DNA from 4 places in the Allobosea sp. FG18 genome. Region 2 is predicted to be linked to each of the others. Evidence: predicted binding sites of a transcription regulator. Region 2 holds the regulator's gene; each other region holds the start of a gene.
The links. The regulator PhoB, encoded in region 2, activates phosphate uptake and scavenging genes when phosphate is short. The targets are predictions, from matches to a motif close to TGTCATNNANCTGTCAT.
Positions count from the first base shown of each region.

Region 1: the regulator PhoB is predicted to act here: its motif matches at 1,859-1,875, upstream of phnD (phosphate/phosphite/phosphonate ABC transporter substrate-binding protein).
Region 3: the regulator PhoB is predicted to act here: its motif matches at 1,900-1,916, upstream of ACODTJ_RS22710 (RNA degradosome polyphosphate kinase).
Region 4: the regulator PhoB is predicted to act here: its motif matches at 1,937-1,953, upstream of phnC (phosphonate ABC transporter ATP-binding protein).

Region 1 is NZ_JBMDKB010000014.1:6,877-11,085, forward strand. Features, by position in the region: gene groES (co-chaperone GroES) at 1-26, shown strand, start outside; gene groL (chaperonin GroEL) at 81-1,718, shown strand; gene phnD (phosphate/phosphite/phosphonate ABC transporter substrate-binding protein) at 1,938-2,852, shown strand; gene ACODTJ_RS16085 (branched-chain amino acid ABC transporter substrate-binding protein) at 3,028-4,140, shown strand.
Region 2 is NZ_JBMDKB010000002.1:106,367-110,575, reverse strand. Features, by position in the region: gene zapE (cell division protein ZapE) at 1-597, opposite strand, end outside; gene ACODTJ_RS02710 (amino acid ABC transporter ATP-binding protein) at 691-1,443, opposite strand; gene ACODTJ_RS02705 (SpoIIAA family protein) at 1,567-1,953, shown strand; gene phoB (phosphate regulon transcriptional regulator PhoB) at 1,957-2,664, opposite strand; gene phoU (phosphate signaling complex protein PhoU) at 2,813-3,532, opposite strand; gene pstB (phosphate ABC transporter ATP-binding protein PstB) at 3,609-4,209, opposite strand, start outside.
Region 3 is NZ_JBMDKB010000022.1:79,632-83,840, reverse strand. Features, by position in the region: gene ACODTJ_RS22710 (RNA degradosome polyphosphate kinase) at 1-1,839, opposite strand, end outside; gene ACODTJ_RS22705 (P-loop NTPase family protein) at 1,963-2,661, opposite strand; gene ACODTJ_RS22700 (AI-2E family transporter) at 2,669-3,778, opposite strand; gene ACODTJ_RS22695 (CDP-alcohol phosphatidyltransferase family protein) at 3,872-4,209, opposite strand, start outside.
Region 4 is NZ_JBMDKB010000016.1:95,381-99,589, forward strand. Features, by position in the region: gene phnD (phosphonate ABC transporter substrate-binding protein) at 31-945, opposite strand; gene phnC (phosphonate ABC transporter ATP-binding protein) at 1,023-1,841, opposite strand; gene ACODTJ_RS18140 (efflux RND transporter periplasmic adaptor subunit) at 2,252-3,331, shown strand; gene ACODTJ_RS18145 (efflux RND transporter permease subunit) at 3,457-4,209, shown strand, end outside.

The DNA of each region.
Region 1 (4,209 bases), on a different contig from region 2:
CCGACATCATGGGCGTCGTCGGCTGATAGCCGCCTGACCGCTTTCCTACCTTCCCAATTCCAGTCCAAGGAGTAGCTCTCATGGCTGCCAAAGACGTCAAATTCGGCACTGAAGCCCGCGACAAGATGCTGCGCGGCGTGGATGTCCTCGCCAATGCCGTGAAGGTCACGCTGGGTCCGAAGGGCCGCAACGTCGTGATCGAGAAGTCGTTCGGCGCTCCGCGCATCACCAAGGACGGCGTCACCGTCGCCAAGGAGATCGAGCTTTCCGACAAGTTCGAGAACATGGGCGCCCAGATGGTCCGCGAAGTCGCTTCGCGCCAGAACGACCATGCCGGCGACGGCACCACCACCGCCACCGTTCTCGCCCAGGCGATCGTCCGTGAAGGCGCCAAGTCGGTTGCGGCCGGCATGAACCCGATGGACCTGAAGCGCGGCATCGATCTGGCCGTCGAGGCCATCGTCGCCGACCTCAAGAAGAACTCGAAGAAGGTCACCTCGAACGCGGAAGTCGCGCAGGTCGGCACCATCTCGGCCAACGGCGACTCGTCGGTCGGCGAGATGATCTCGAAGGCCATGCAGAAGGTCGGCAACGAGGGTGTCATCACCGTCGAGGAAGCCAAGACCGCCGACACCGAGCTCGACGTCGTCGAGGGCATGCAGTTCGACCGCGGCTACCTCTCGCCGTACTTCATCACCAACTCCGAGAAGATGATCGCGGAGCTGGACGACCCCTACATCCTCGTCTTCGAGAAGAAGCTGTCCTCGCTGCAGGCGATGCTGCCGATCCTCGAGGCCGTCGTTCAGACCGGCAAGCCGCTCCTCATCATCGCCGAGGACGTCGAGGGCGAGGCTCTGGCCACGCTCGTCGTCAACAAGCTCCGTGGCGGCCTGAAGGTCGCGGCCGTCAAGGCTCCGGGCTTCGGTGATCGCCGCAAGGCCATGCTCGAGGACATCTCGATCCTGACCGCCGGCCAGATGATCTCGGAAGACCTCGGCATCAAGCTCGAGACCGTGACGCTCAACATGCTCGGCCGCGCCAAGCGCGTGCGCATCGAGAAGGAGAACACCACGATCATCGACGGCGCCGGCAAGAAGAAGGACATCGAGGCTCGCGTCGGTCAGATCAAGGCCCAGATCGAGGAGACCTCCTCGGACTACGACCGTGAGAAGCTCCAGGAGCGCCTGGCCAAGCTCGCCGGCGGCGTCGCGGTCATCCGCGTCGGCGGCGCGACCGAGGTCGAGGTCAAGGAGAAGAAGGACCGCGTCGACGACGCCCTGAACGCCACCCGCGCTGCGGTGGAAGAAGGCATCCTTCCGGGCGGTGGCGTTGCGCTCCTGCGCGCCCTGTCCTCGGTCAAGGGCATCAAGACCCAGAACGACGACCAGAAGACCGGCGTCGAGATCGTCCGCAAGGCGATCGCCGCTCCGGCCCGTCAGATCGTCGACAACGCCGGCGATGACGGCGCGGTCGTGGTCGGCAAGCTGCTCGAGTCGAAGGAATACACCTTCGGCTACAACGCCCAGACCGGCGAGTACGGCGATCTGGTCAAGGCCGGCATCATCGACCCGACCAAGGTCGTCCGCACGGCGATCCAGGACGCGGCTTCGATCGCTGGCCTGCTGATCACCACCGAGGCGATGGTCGCTGACCTGCCGAAGAAGGACGCCCCGATGCCCCCGATGGGCGGCGGCGGCATGGGCGGCATGGACTTCTGAGGAAGTCCAGACGCCCAAAGCGTCTGAATTCCGAAACAGGGCAAGCCCGGTTTCGGGGGCGGCATGGACTTCTGATCCAGCCTCCTACCAAGCCTACGAAAGGCCCGGCGCAAGCCGGGCCTTTTCTCGTTTCACGGCACTGTCATCCGCCCGCCATCCAGCCGTCGTCACCGCAGCTCATTGAGGCGCGATCTCGTTCCCCGTCGCGCGGAGACAGTCATGCCGACACGCCGTTCCGTTCTCGCCGGCCTCGCCGCCGGCAGCATCGCCCCCGCCTTCGCGCAGGCTTCGGACTGGCGGCGGAGCATCAAGGAGGTTCGCTTCGGCGTCTCCTCCGCCGAGAACGAGGCCGGCGCCATCGCCCGCACCCAGCCGATGGTCGATTACCTCACGCAGCGGCTCGGCGTGCCCGTGCGCTTCTTCCGGGTTTCGGACTATGCCGGCCTCGTCGAAGCAATGCGGGCCGACCAGGTCGATTTCGCCCGCTTCGGACCGGCGGTCTACGCGCTCGGGCGCCGCGTGCTCGGCGACAAGCTCCAGCCGCTGCTGCGCGACGTCGATAACCACGGGCAGGAAGGCTATTATTCCGTGTTGCTGGTGCGGTCGGAGAGCCCCTACCGGAGCCTTGCGGATCTCAAGGGCAAGGTGATGGCCTTCGCCGACCCGAACTCGACCTCCGGCTACGCCTTCCCCTCCTATTTCCTGCGCAAGCAGGGCATCGACCCGAAAACCCATTTCAGCGGCACGGTCTTCTCCGGCGGCCATGACAATTCGGTGCTGGCGCTGGTGCGCGGCCAGTTCGACATCGTCGCGACCCACCAGACAAATGCAGAGCACGGCGTCGCGCAAAGGCTCGCCGATCGCGGGATGATTTCGGCCGGCTCGACCCGCGTGATCTGGACATCGCCGCTGATCCCGGCCAGCCCATTCTCGACCCGCGCCAACCTGCCGCAGGGGCTGAAGGACGATTTCGTCGCCGCCATGAACGCGATGAAAGAGGCCGCTCCGGAGGCGTGGAAGAGTTTCACCGACGGCCATGTCTCGCGCTATGCGCCGGCCCGCCACGAGGATTATCTCGACGTGATCGCCGTCACCGAGGAGCTGGAGGCCCAGCGCAAGGCCCGCAGCGGCTGAGGTCAGACAGGACCATCTTCACAGCTTCCGACGCCCATTGCTGCATCGCCATGCATTTTCCGCCTTGGCTGATGAAAGCGCAGGCAGTGCCTCCGCCGACATCCTGGCCTATACAGGCGAGAAGCGACCCCCAACGGGATCGCGCGCTAAAGTTGCATGCCGTAAGGAGATGCAGATGAACAAGTCACAATTTCTGTCGGGCGCCGCGCTGGCCGCCGCGCTCTTCCTCTCCGCCCAGACCGCACAGGCCGACATCACCATCGGCCTCGTCGCGCCGCTGACCGGCCCGGTCGCCGCCTATGGCGACCAGGTCAAGAACGGCGCCCAGACCGCGGTCGACGTGATCAACAAGAATGGCGGCGTGCTCGGCGAGAAGCTCGTCCTGAAGCTCGCCGACGATGCCGGCGACCCGAAGCAGGGCGTCTCCTCCGCCAACCTGCTGGTCGGCGACAAGGTCAAGTTCGTGGTCGGGCCGGTGACTTCCGGCGTCGCCATGGCGGTCTCGGACGTGTTTTCGGAGAGCGGCGTGCTGATGGTGACGCCGACCGCGACCTCGCCGGCGCTGACGACGCGCGGCCTGACGAACGTCTTCCGCACCTGCGGCCGCGACGACCAGCAGGCCGACATCGCCGCGACTTACGTCCTGAAGAACCTGAAGGACAAGAAGATCGCGATCGTCCATGACAAGGGCACCTACGGCAAGGGTCTGGCCGACGCCTTCCAGAAGGGTATCAATGCCGGCGGGCTCAAGGAAGTGGCGGCGCTGACCGTCAATCCCGGCGACAAGGATCTCTCTGCCGTGGTGACGCGCCTGAAGGCGGCGAATGTCGAGGTGATCTATTTCGGCGGCTACCACCCCGAGGGCGGCCTGCTCGCGCGCCAGCTCGCCGATGCCGGCGTCAAGGCGGTGATCATCGGCGGCGAGGGCCTGTCCAACACCGAGTTCGCGGCGATCGGCGGAGACCACGCTACCGGCACGCTCTTCACCAACGCGACCGACGCGCTGAAGAACCCCGACTCGGCCCAGGCCGTCGCGGCGCTGAAGGAGAAGGGCATCCCGCCGGAGGCCTTCACGCTGAACGCCTATGCGGCGGTCGAGGTGCTCAAGGCCGCGATCGAGAAGGCCGGCAAGCCGGGCGACGCCAACGGCGCCGCCAAGGCCCTGCAGTCCGGCATGCCGGTCAAGACAGCGATCGGCACGCTGACCTATGGCAAGACCGGTGACCTGAGCTCGCCGAGCTTCTCGATGTACAAGTGGGACGCCGGCAAGATCATCGCCGCGCAGTGATCGGCTAAAGCCGACCCTTCCAGCTTCGCGCCCCGGACGAGCCCGCTCGCCCGGGGCGCTTCGTTTCGG
Region 2 (4,209 bases):
CAGCAACGCGATGAAGGGCAGGAACAGCGCCCGGTTGAGCCCGCCCTCATAGAGCCGCGACGGCTCGACATTCGAAGTCGCGACCACCACCACGCCCGCCGCGAACAGCGCCGTGAACAGCCGCCCGAGAATCATCGCATCGGCGATATCGGTGACGGTGAACTCGTCGAAGCAGAGCAGATAGGCCTCTTCCGCCAGCGCGGCCGCAACCGGCGCGATCGGATCGGCGTCCTTGACCTCGCCGCTCTTGATCTTTTGGCGGAAGGCATTGATGCGGCCATGGACGTCGGCGAGGAATTCGTGGAAATGCACGCGGCGCTTGCGCTTCACCGGCGCTGCCTCGAAGAACATGTCCATCAGCATGGTCTTGCCGCGGCCGACCGAGCCCCAGACATAGAGCCCCTTCGGCACCGCCGCCGTGTCTGGCTTCTTGCCGAAGAGCCAGCCGAGCGCGCTGCCCTTGCGGGCCAGGCGCCGGGCGGCAAGCGTTTCGGTCAGCGCCTGGAGCTTCTTGACCACCGCGACCTGCGCGGGATCGCGCTCGATGGCGCCCGCCTCGACCAGGGCGGCATAACGGTCGGTGATCGAGGCTGACATGACGGCGGGCGCTGGCGATCCAGAAAAGACCTCACCGGGTTACGGCAGCCCTGCCCTCATCGCAAGCCCGCCGAGCACTCGCGGCGAAAGGCCTTACGCCGTCGGAGTTGCGACGAAGTCGCGTGTGCGCGCCTGCTTCGCTGCGACGAGGATGATCCGGGGCGCTCCCTGCTCGACGATCTCGCCGCCCTTCATGAAGGCGATGTCGTCGGCGACCTCGCGCAGGAAGCTAGGCTCATGCGTCGCCACGATCATGGTCAGGCCCGAGCCTGCAAGCCCGCGGATCACATCGAGAACCTCGCCCGCGGCGTCCGGATCGAGCCCGGCCATCGGTTCGTCCAGCAGCATCAGCCGCGGCCTCGCCGCCATCGCCCGCGCGATGGCGAGGCGTTGCCGCTGCCCGCCCGGGAGTTCACTCGGATAGGAATCGCGCCGATCTGCCAGCCCGACCCTCTCCAGCGCCGCCATCGCCTCCATGACGATCTCCCTGCGCGGCCGCCTCAGCAGGGCGAGCGGCCCCTCGATGACATGCTGCAGGGCGGTCATATGGTCGAGCAATTCCGGGCGCTGCGACACCATGCCGATGGTTGGGTGACGGCGCGCGCTCTCCGGTTCGACCGGCTCTCCGTCGATCTCGATCGAACCCTGATCGATCGCCTCGCTTTGACCGATGCAGCGCAGTAGCGTCGATTTGCCCGCACCCGGCGGCCCGATGATGCACTGGACCTGCCCTGGTTCGACCGCGAGCGAGACGTCGTTCAGTGCGATCTGCGGGCCAAAGCGCTTACTCACACGCGTGATCGTGACGGCAGCGCCTTCCGCCTTCGTGATCTGCGCCGCGCTCAACGTCGCGCCCTCCCGCGCTGCTCTTCAAGAATGGCTTTGGAGGCCATAGCGCCCGATCTTCGGCAAGGCCAGCCCGGCGAAACCTCCCGCTCGCCCGCGCGTTGTCGCGAAGGAGGACGCGCCATGCACACCATTCTGCCTGCCCCGGACCATGTCGCCGCCTATCGCCTGTCGCGGACGCTGACGGCTGAGGATATCGACGCGATCGTAGCCGATATCGAGGCACGGCTGACCCGCCACGAGAAGCTCGGCATCCTCGCCGACATGACCGATTTCACCGACATGACACTCGCCGCGGCCTGGAAGGACGCGCGCTACAGCATCGGCAAGCTCTGGGAGCTCAGGCGCTTTCCGAAGGAGGCCGTAATCACCGACAGGGGCTGGCTCGCCGGCTTCGTCGATCTGCTCGACCCGGCGATCCCCTTCGTCAAGGTCCGCGCCTTCAAGCCCGAGGACTATGACAAGGCGCTGAGCTGGGTCGGCGATATCGAGGGCGGGCCGGACGCCTGAGGCTTACGCGGCTCCGCTGCGCGCGAAGGTCTCGTCGAAGGCGTAGCCCGCGCCGCGCACGGTGCGCAGCGGGTCCTTGGCATCACCCGGCGTGATCGCCTTGCGCAAACGCCCGACATGGACGTCCACCGTGCGCTCGTCGATATAGACGTCGCGGCCCCAGACTGCGTCGAGGAGCTGCGCGCGCGAATAGACCCGGCCCGGCGCCTGCATCAGGAATTCCAGCAGGCGGAACTCGGTCGGCCCGAGATGCAGTTCGCTCCCCGCCCGCCGGACACGCCGCGTCGTGCGGTCGAGTTCGAGGTCGCCGGCCGCGAGCAGGCCGGCGACGTGACCGGGCTTCGCCCTGCGCAGCAGCGCCTGGATGCGCGCGATCAGCTCCGGCAGCGAGAAGGGCTTGACGACATAGTCGTCGGCGCCGGTCGCAAGGCCACGAACCCGCTCGGTCTCCTCGCCGCGCGCCGTCAACATGATGATCGGCACGCGCTCGGTATCGCGCCGCGAGCGCAGGCGCCGGCAGAGTTCGATGCCGGACAGGCCCGGCAGCATCCAGTCAAGCAGGACGAGATCGGGCGTGTGATCGCGCAGGTGCAGTTCCGCATCGTCCCCGCGCGCGACGCTGTCCACCTCGAAGCCCTCGGCCTCGAGGTTGTAGCGCAGCAGCAGGGTGAGCGGCTCCTCGTCCTCGACGATCAGGATGCGTGCGGCCATGCTTCTTTTCCGTCCGTCATTCGAGCCTGCCGTCATGCTCGCCCCTGTGGCGAGCATCCACGTCTTGAACGGCACCTGCCAGGACGAAGACGTGGATGGTCGGGACAAGCCCGACCATGACGGAAAGGCTACGGCACTTCGTGTTCGTTCAGTTTCCCGTCACCGCTTCGACCTCGATATTGGTCGTATCGAGCTTGGGACGGTTCACATCGAGGGAATCGCCGGTGACGAGGTAATGGATGGTCTCGGCGATATTGGTGGTGTGGTCGCCGATGCGCTCGATGTTCTTCGCGCAGAACAGCAGATGCGTGCAGAAGGTGATGTTGCGCGGATCTTCCATCATGTAGGTCAGGAGTTCGCGGAACAGCGAGGTGTAGAGCGCGTCGATCTCGTCGTCGCGCTTCCAGACCTCGAGCGCCTTCTGCTCGTTGGTCGCGGCATAGGCGTCGAGCACGTCCTTGAGCTGGGCCTGCACGAGACGGCTGATATGCTCGAGGCCGACGACCGCGCGATGCGGCGGCTGGAACTGCCCGGCGATGGCGACGGCGCGCTTGGCGATGTTCTTGGCGAGATCGCCGACGCGCTCGATGTCGGAAGCGAGGCGGATCGCCGAGATCAGCTCGCGCAGATCCTGCGCCAGCGGCTGGCGCCGGGCGATGGTGAGCACGGCCTTCTCCTCGACCTCGCGCTGGAGATTGTCGAGGCGCTGGTCGGCCGAGATGATCTTCTGGGCGAGCGCGGTGTCGCGGCGAACGAGCGCGACCGTGGAATCGCCCAGCATGCGCTCGGCCATGCCGCCCATTTCGGCAAGGCTGCGGCGGATGCCTTCGAGATCGGTGTCGTAGGAGCGGACGATATGGTCGGTCATGGCGTTGTCCTCCGGCACATCGGGCCGAAAAGTGGAAACCGGTTTTCGGGCAAGCCGATGCGAAACTAAATGTCGCTTAGCCGAAACGGCCGGTGACGTAGTCCTGGGTCTGCTTCTTGGCGGGGTTCATGAAGATCGTGTTGGTCGGCGCGAACTCGATGACCTCGCCGAGATACATGAACGCCGTGTACTGCGAGATGCGCGCCGCCTGCTGCATGTTGTGCGTGACGATCGCGATGGTGAAGTCGCTCTTGAGCTGCTCCAGCAGGTCCTCGATCTTGCCGGTCGAGATCGGGTCGAGCGCCGAGGTCGGCTCGTCGAACAGGATCACCTCCGGCTTCTGCGCGATGGTGCGGGCGATGCACAGGCGCTGCTGCTGGCCGCCGGAGAGGCCCATGCCCGAGCTCTTCAGCTTGTCCTTGACCTCGTCCCAGAGCGCGGCACGGCGCAGGGCACCCTCGACGCGGTCGTCGAGCTCCGATTTCGGCGGCTTCTCGTAGAGGCGGATGCCGAAGGCGACGTTGTCGTAGATCGACATCGGGAACGGCGTCGGCTTCTGGAAAACCATGCCGACGCGCGAGCGCAGCTCGTTCACATCGACGTCCTTGCCGATGATGTTGCGGCCATCGAGCATGATCTCGCCTTCGGCGCGCTGCTCCGGATAAAGCGAGTAGATG
Region 3 (4,209 bases), on a different contig from region 2:
GTAGATGCGGGTATGCTCCAGGAAGCGGCCGATAATCGACTTGACCCGGATATTCTCGGATAGACCGGGCACGCCGGGCCTCAGGCAGCAGATGCCGCGCACGACGAAGTCGATCTCGACGCCGGCCTGGCTGGCGTCATAGAGCGCGTCGATAATCTCGGGATCGACCAGCGAATTGCACTTGCCCCAGATCGCGCCCTTGCGGCCGGCCTTCACATGGGCGATCTCCTCGGCGATGTCGGCGAGCAGGCGCTGCTTCAGGCTGGTCGGCGAGACGGCCATCCGCTCGAGCCCAGCGGGCTCGGCATAGCCGGTGATGAAGTTGAAGATGCGGGCGACGTCCTGCGCGATCACCGGATCGGCGGTGAAGAAGGAGACGTCGGTATAGATGCGCGCCGTGATCGGGTGGTAGTTGCCGGTCGCGATGTGGCAGTAGCTGACGAGCTGCCCCGCCTCGCGGCGCACGACCAATGACAGCTTGGCGTGGGTCTTGAGCTCGATGAAGCCGTAGACGACCTGGACGCCGGCGCGCTCCATCTCCTTGGCCCAGCGGATATTGGCTTCCTCGTCGAAGCGGGCCTTGAGCTCGACCAGCGCCGTCACCGACTTGCCGGCCTCGGCCGCTTCGGTAAGCGCCTTGACGATCGGCGAGTTCGCGGAGGTGCGGTAGAGCGTCTGCTTGATCGCGACGACATTGGGGTCGCGCGCCGCCTGCTGCAGGAACTGCACGACGACGTCGAAGCTCTCATAGGGGTGATGGACCAGCAGGTCCTTCTGGCGGATCGCGGCGAAGCAATCGCCGCCATGCTCGCGGATGCGCTCCGGGAAGCGGGCGTTGTAGGGCTTGAACTTCAGGTCGGGCCGATCGACGCCGACGAGCTGCGAGAGCTCGGTCAGGCCGATCATGCCGTTGACCTCGACGACCTCGTCGTTGTCGACCTTGAGCTCGCGCACGATCAGCCGGCGCAGATGGTCCGGCATGCCGGTCGAGAGTTCGAGCCGGATGACGACGCCGAGGCGGCGCTGCTTCAGCATGGTCTCGAAGACGCGGACGAGATCCTCCGCCTCCTCCTCGATGTCCAGATCGGAATCGCGGATGATGCGGAACGAGCCGGCGCCCTTCACCTCGTAACCCGGGAAGAGCTTGCTGATGAACAGCGAGACCGCGTCGTCGAGCGCGATGAAGCGGTGCAGCCCTTCGCGCGCCAGGTCCGGCAACTCGATGAAGCGGTCGATCTTCGTGGGCACGCGGATCAGCGCGTCGAGCTGGCGCCCGTCATGCTTGCGCTCCAGCGCCAGCGCGATGGTGAAGCCGAGATTGGGGATGAAGGGGAAGGGATGCGCCGGGTCGATCGCCAGCGGCGTCAGCACCGGGAAGATGTAGTTGAGGAAGTAATCCTCCAGCCAGATCCGGTCCTGCGATCCGATATCGCCGGGCTGGAGCAGGTGGATGCGGTTCTCGTGCAGATCGTGGCGCAGCTCGGCCCAGCGCGCCTGCTGGTCGGCGGTCAAGGCCGCGACGGCTTCGCCGATGGCGACGAGCTGGCCGGCCGGCGTCAGGCCGTCCTGGCTGCGCGTGATGACGCCGGCCTTGAGCTGCTCGCGCAGGCCGGAGACGCGGACCATGAAGAACTCGTCGAGATTGTTCGCGGAGATCGAGAGGAAGCGCAGTTGCTCCAGCAGCGGGTGACTGCGATTCGAGGCTTCCTCCATGACGCGGCGGTTGAACTGGAGCCAGGAGAGCTCACGGTTCATGAAGCGCTCCGGTTGCTGGCGCAGCGACAGCGCGGCCTCCTCACCGGTAGTCTCGGCCTGGATCATCACAGTATCAGTCGTCATGCGCTTCATCCGTGCCCCGATCGGCCCCTCACCTGTCGCCGATCTTGAAGCCATCCTAGCGTGACGGTTCGATGACAAGCGACATGATTTGAGGAATGCCGGCTCGAGGAGACGCGGCCCGGTTCAACCCGCATCCTGCGGGAAGAGTTCCGCCAAAGCCTCCTGCACCAAGGGGCGCGTCACCCTGCGGCCGCGTTCGAGCGCAAGCCGGTCGAGCCGGTCGACAACCTGCCGCGCGGCGGCGAAGGAACGCTCCATCCGCATGGCGAGGGCGTCGATCACCGCGATATCGACGACGAGCTGGCGGTCGATGAAGAGCTTGACCAGCAATGCCCGCAGCAACCCGTCATCCGGTGGCTCGATCGTTGCGGCAGGAGCCAGCCTCAGGCGCGAGAGCAGGTCCGGTACTGTCAGCCCCCAGAGGTCGGGCGAGCGCCGCGCCGTCAGCAGCAACGAGCCGCCGCGCGCCTTGATCGCATTCATCAGATGGAACAGGGCGGGCTCGTCGAGGGAGCCTGAATCGCAATCCTCGATCACCAGCGCGCCGCCGGAGACGAGATGCGGCACCTGCGCCTCGTCCAGCTCCCTGGCGGAAATCGTCCAGGCATGGGCCGCGCGCGCCCAGATCGCGGCGAGATGGGTCTTGCCGGCGCCTTCCGGCCCGGTCAGGCGCAGCCAGGCTTCCGGCCAGGCCGGCCAGCGCTCGATCAGGCCATAGGCGGCCTCGTTGGAGGCGCCGACCAGAAAATCCTCGACGCCATGACGGCTGTCGACCGGCAGGTCGAAGGCGAGCTGGCGCGGACGCGGGGGAATTTCGGACATGGACAACTCAGGCGTCGGCGTCGATGCGCGCCTTGGCCGCCGCAGCGCGGGTGGCATCACCACCATGATAAAGGTTGCTGGCGAGATATTGCCGCAAGGCGAAGCGGCAGAGCACGCCGATGACGGCCGCGAGCGGCACCGCCAGCAACAGGCCGACGAAGCCGAACAGCGAGCCGAAGGCAAGCAGCGCGAACATCAGCCAGACCGGGTGAACGCCGATGGAATTGCCGACCAACTTGGGCTGGAGGATGTTCCCTTCGAGGAACTGCCCGGCGAAGAAGACGCCGAGCGTCGCCAAGGGCCAGGTCCAGTCCGGCCAGAACTGCACCGTCGCGACACCGACCGAGAGCACGAGTCCGGTCAGCGAGCCGACATAGGGGATGAAGGAGAGGAAGCCCGAGATGATGCCGATCAGCGCGCCGAAATTGACCCCGATGACGCTGAGGCCAATGGCATAGAAGCCGCCGAGCAGCACGCAGACCAGCGCCTGCCCGCGCAGGAATCCCGCGATCGCCATGTCCATCTCGTGCAGCAGGCTGCGGATGGTGTCGCGATGCTCGAGCGGCAGCCAGCTGTCGACGGTCGCGACCATGCGGTCCCAGTCGGCCAGCAGGTAGAAGGCGATGACCGGTGTCAGCACCAGGAGCGAGAACACGCCGACGATGGCGGTGCCGCCGCTCCAGAGCGATTGGAGCAGGCCGCCGACCCATTTCATGCCGTCGCCGACGAGATTGCCGAGCGAACTCTGCGCCTCCTTGGTCAGTTCCGCGCCCCCGAAACGCTCGAGCCAGGGCGCGCTCTTCTCCAGCACCAGAGCCTGGAGCTTGGCGGCATCGCCGGGCAGACGGGCGACGAGGCCGGCGAGCTGCTGGCCGAGCAACGGCGCGAGCAGCACCAGCGCCAGCACGAAGATGAGCAGGAAGACGACGAGGATGACGATCGTCGCCGCCAGCCGATTCATGCCCATGCGCTCCAACCGGTCGGCGAGCGGATCGAGCAGATAGGCCAGCGTCAGCGCCGCGATGAAGGGCAGCAGCACATCGCGCAGCACCACCAGGAACAGGACGAAGACGACAAGGGAGCCGACCCAGAAGCCGATCTGGCGTTGCAACGTCATCGATCAGCCTCTCTCGCGTCTCACGGCCGGCAGGACATGTCAGATGTGCATCGGGGCCTGCGGTTCCAAGCCGTTCAGGCGGATAAAGCCCCGTCAACCTGCCATGTGGCGCAGCCAGAAGGCGAGATAGGCCGTCATCGAGGCGACCGTCAACAGAGCGACGAGGAGTTCACAGGCCAGCGCCAGCGCGCCGAGCTCGATGCCGAAGGCGCGCGAGCCCAAGGCGAGCGCGGCGAAGCCAATCTGTGCGGCAGTGTTGAGCTTGCTGACGACGATGGGCGCGATCGTCAGCGGCTTGTCGAGCAGCCAGGACAGGATCACCGCCGCCACGATCATCAGGTCCCTCGCGACGACGAGCACGACGAGCCAGACCGGGACCGCGCCGACGACGGCGAGCGTGATGTAGATCGAGACGATCAGCGCCTTGTCTG
Region 4 (4,209 bases), on a different contig from region 2:
CGGCCATGACGGCGAGAGCAGGCGTGCTGCTTACGACGACTTCTTCTTGCGGAGCTCGTCGACGAACTTGTTCAGCTCGATGATCGGGTCGTAGGCCTTGTTGTCGACGGCGACGAGCGGGCCCTGCTTGCCTTCATAGATCTTGTCGAAGGCGGCCTTGTCCTTGGTGGCGAGGTTCAGGACGGCGTCGCGGATCTTGGCCTTCAGCTCTTCCGGCATGTCGGTGAGATAGGCCATCGGCGAATTCACGATCTGCTCGGACTTGAAGATGATCCGGAAGTCCTCGGCCTTGGCCATGTTCTTGCGGGCCATGCGCTGCAGGTTCGATTCCTGCTCGTCGTTCCACCAGTTGGCGGCGATGTCGACGGTGCCCTGCTGGAGCGCGATGATCGCGTTCTCGTGGCTGCCGGTATAGACGACCTTCGAGAAGAAGGTTTCCGGCTCGATCTTCATGCCGTTCAGCGCGAAGCGCGGGACGTTGTTGCCCGAGGTCGAGTTCGGATCGACGAGGCCGAGATTCTTGCCCTTGAGGTCCTCGACCTTCTGATAGGGCGAGTCCTTCTTCACGTAGAAGACCGAGTGATAGCCCTTCGTGCCGTCGAGATTGGTCTCGATGGCGAAGGCATCGACCTTGGCGCCGGTCATGCGGGCGCGGGCGAAGGAGGACGGGCCGTAGGAGGCGATGTGGATGTTGCCGGTGCGCTGGCCCTCGATGATCGCGGCGTAGTCGTTGGCGATGCGCAGGGTGACCTTGGTGCCGAGCTCCTTGGCGAGATACTGCACGAAGGGGGTGTAGCGCTCGGTGACGCCGGAGGCGTTCTCGGAGGGGATGATCGCGAAGACGAGCTCGGGATACTTGGCCTTCCAGTCCTGCGCGAAGGCCGGAGCGGCTGCGAGCGCGAGGCCGGCGACGGCGAGCGAGAGGGTATGACGGCGGGTCAGCATCGATGTGCTCCTGGTTGTAGTCGGGGATGGTCTTCTCGCGGCGACGGCCTTCGGGCCGGTCCGGCGATCTCTGGAAATCAGGCGATCTTCTGGCGGGCGCGCTTCGCCTCGGAGGCGGCGATGGCGTCGAGCGCATCCAGCGCCTCGGCGCCGGCATCCTTGGCCTCGATGCCGTAGAGTTCAGCTGCGATCTCGCGGGTCAGCGCCTGCGGCACATCATCGAACACGACCTTGCCGGCGGACATGCCGATCAGGCGGTCACAGTATTTCGCGGCGATGTCGAGGTCGTGCAGGTTGCACATCACGGTGATGCCGTCCTCGCGATTGATGCGGAACAGCGCGTCCATGACGACCTGGGTATTGCGCGGGTCGAGCGAGGCGATTGGCTCGTCGGCGAGGATGATGCGCGGTTCCTGGACGAGGGCGCGGGCGATGGCGACGCGCTGTTGCTGGCCGCCCGAAAGCGTCTCGGCGCGCTGCGCCAGCAGATGGCCCATATCGAGACGCTCGAGTGCCGCGATGGCGCGGACCTTGTCGTCCTCGGAGAAGCTCTTGACCAGCGTCAGCGCCGCCGAACGATGGTTCAGCCGGCCGAGCAGGACATTGGTCAGCACGTCCAGGCGGCCGACGAGGTTGAACTGCTGGAAGATCATCGCCGTGTCGCGGCGCCAGCGCCGGAGCGAGGCACCTTTCAGGCCGGTGACGTCCTGCTCCTCGCAGATGATCTGGCCTGCGGTCGGCTCGGTCAGGCGGTTCAGCATGCGCAAGAGCGTCGACTTGCCGGCGCCGGAGGGGCCGATAACGCCGACCATCTCTCCCTTCGGGACGGTCAGGGTGACGGTGTCGACCGCGTTCCTGTCGCCAAAGCGCTTGGTCAGGCCTTCGATGCGGAGCATGGACTGGTTCTCGGGCACGATGCGGGCATGAGCGCGTCCCCGTCCGGCGGTGCGGGAGGGAGCGTCTCGATCGCGGCGAGCCCTAAATGCCGCGGATGACAGCGGCGTGACGGCCCTGAAAAGAACGATGTACGACCTGTGGACCGGTCAACGTTTCGTGAGGTCTCGAGAATGCGCTTGGACGATCAGCGGCTTCCCGGCAGGATGATGGTGGATGTCTGTGTGCGGCGGAGATGCCCGTGACGGTGGGCTTCTTATCGGCAAGCATCTTGCTTTGATGCCTGCGAGGCCGGATCGATGCGGCATCGGCGCAAAAGCCTTTGTTTTTGTGCCGCTGTGGCGTGCCGGCATCTTAGCAATGCCTTTCGTTCCATTTAAGACCAATGGGCGGCAACGGAGCCTCCAGCCTGATGAAGCGGTTCGTTCTCCTTATTCTCGTCGCCGCCATCGCGGGCGGTGGTTACTATGCCTACCGCAACCAGCGCGCCGGCACCCAGCAGGCTCAGGCGAGCGCGGTCTCGGGGCCGCGCGCCGTTCCGGTGGAGGTCGCGTCCGTCGAACTGGCGACCGTGAGCGAGGAGGTCGAGGCGCTCGGCACGCTCGCCGCCGATGAATCCGTGGTGATCGCGCCGGAAATCGCCGGCCGCGTCATCTTCCTCGGCTTCCGCGAGGGCGAGCGCGTCAAGGCCGCGCAGGAGCTGGTCAAGCTCGACACGGCGATCCTCGATGCCGAGCTGAAGCAGGCAATGGCCGATCTCGGCCTCGCCCGCGACACCAATGACCGGCTCAGGGGGCTGGTCTCGCGCGGCTCGGGCACGCAGGTCGCGCTCGACGAATCCGCGGCGAAGCTCGCTTCCAGCGAGGCGCGCGTCCAGCTCGCCAAGGCCAAGCTGGCGCAGTCGACCATCGTGGCGCCGTTCAACGGCGTCGTCGGCCTGCGCTCGGTCGGCGTCGGCGACTACGTCTCGGTCGGCAAGCCGCTGATCGTGCTGACCAGCATCGACCCGATCAAGATCGATTTCCGCGTGCCCGAGATCTATCTCAGCCGCCTCAAGGTCGGCCAGCCCGTGCAGATGCGGGTCGATGCGGTTCCGGACCGGAGGTTCCAGGGGCAGATCTACGCGATCGACCCGGTGGTCGATGTCAACGGCCGGGCGATCCGCCTGCGCGCCAACATCCCGAACGCCGATCTCGCGCTGAAGCCCGGCCTCTTCGCCCGGCTCGCGATCACGGTCGACTATCGCGAGAAGGCGATCGTCGTACCGGAGATGGCCGTAGTGCCGGATGCCGTCGGCAAGATCATCTACGTCGTCGACAAGGGCAAGGCGAAGAAGGTCACGGTCGAGCTGGGCAAGCGCCTGCCGGGCAAGGTCGAGATCGTCCGCGGGCTGACGCCCGACATGCAGATCATCACCGCCGGCCAGATGCGGCTGCGCGACGGCGCGATCATCGCGATCAAGGACAAGGTCGTCCGGACGAGCCAGCTCTAGAGCATTTTCGCGCTTTCCGCGAAATGCTCTATCTCTTTGTTTATCGCATATTCGCTGACGCGGACCTTCGGTTCTTCACGTAAACCGGCCTCCGCTCTTTACGAAAATGCTTTGAGGACCGGCCCATGAGCCTCTTCGAACTCTTCGTCCGCCGGCCCGTCCTCTCGACGGTGCTGAGCCTTCTGGTGATGCTGATCGGCATCGTCTCCTATGGCCGCCTGACGATCCGCGAATATCCGAATATCGACGAGCCGATCGTCTCGGTCCGTACCGATTATCGCGGCGCCTCGGCCGAGATCATCGAGACGCAGGTCACGCAGATCCTGGAGAACTCGATCGCCGGTATCGAGGGCATCGAGATCATCTCCTCGGCCAGCCGCCAGGAGCGCAGCTTCATCCAGGTGCGCTTCCGCCCGGATGTCGACCCCGACGTCGCGGCGTCCGACGTGCGCGACCGCGTCAGCCGCGTGCGCAGCCGCCTGCCGGACGAGATCGACGAACCGGTCATCGCCAAGGTCGAGGCCGACGCGCAGCCGATCCTCTACCTCTCGCTGACGAGTTCGCGGCACGGGCCGCTCGAGCTCACCGATTTCGCCGATCGTTTCATCTCCGACCGGGTCCAGAACGTGACCGGCGTGGCGGAGGTCCGCATTCTCGGCCAGCGGCAATATGCGATGCGCATCTGGCTCGATCGCGCCCGCCTTTCGGCCTACGACATCTCGGTCCAGCAGATCGAGGCGGCCGTCCGGGCGCAGAATGTCGAGATCCCGTCAGGCCGGATCGAGAGCAACGACCGCGAATTCACCGTGCTCTCGCAGACCAGCATGACGACGCCGGAGGAGTTCCGCGAGATCGTCGTCAAGGACGCCAACGGTTTC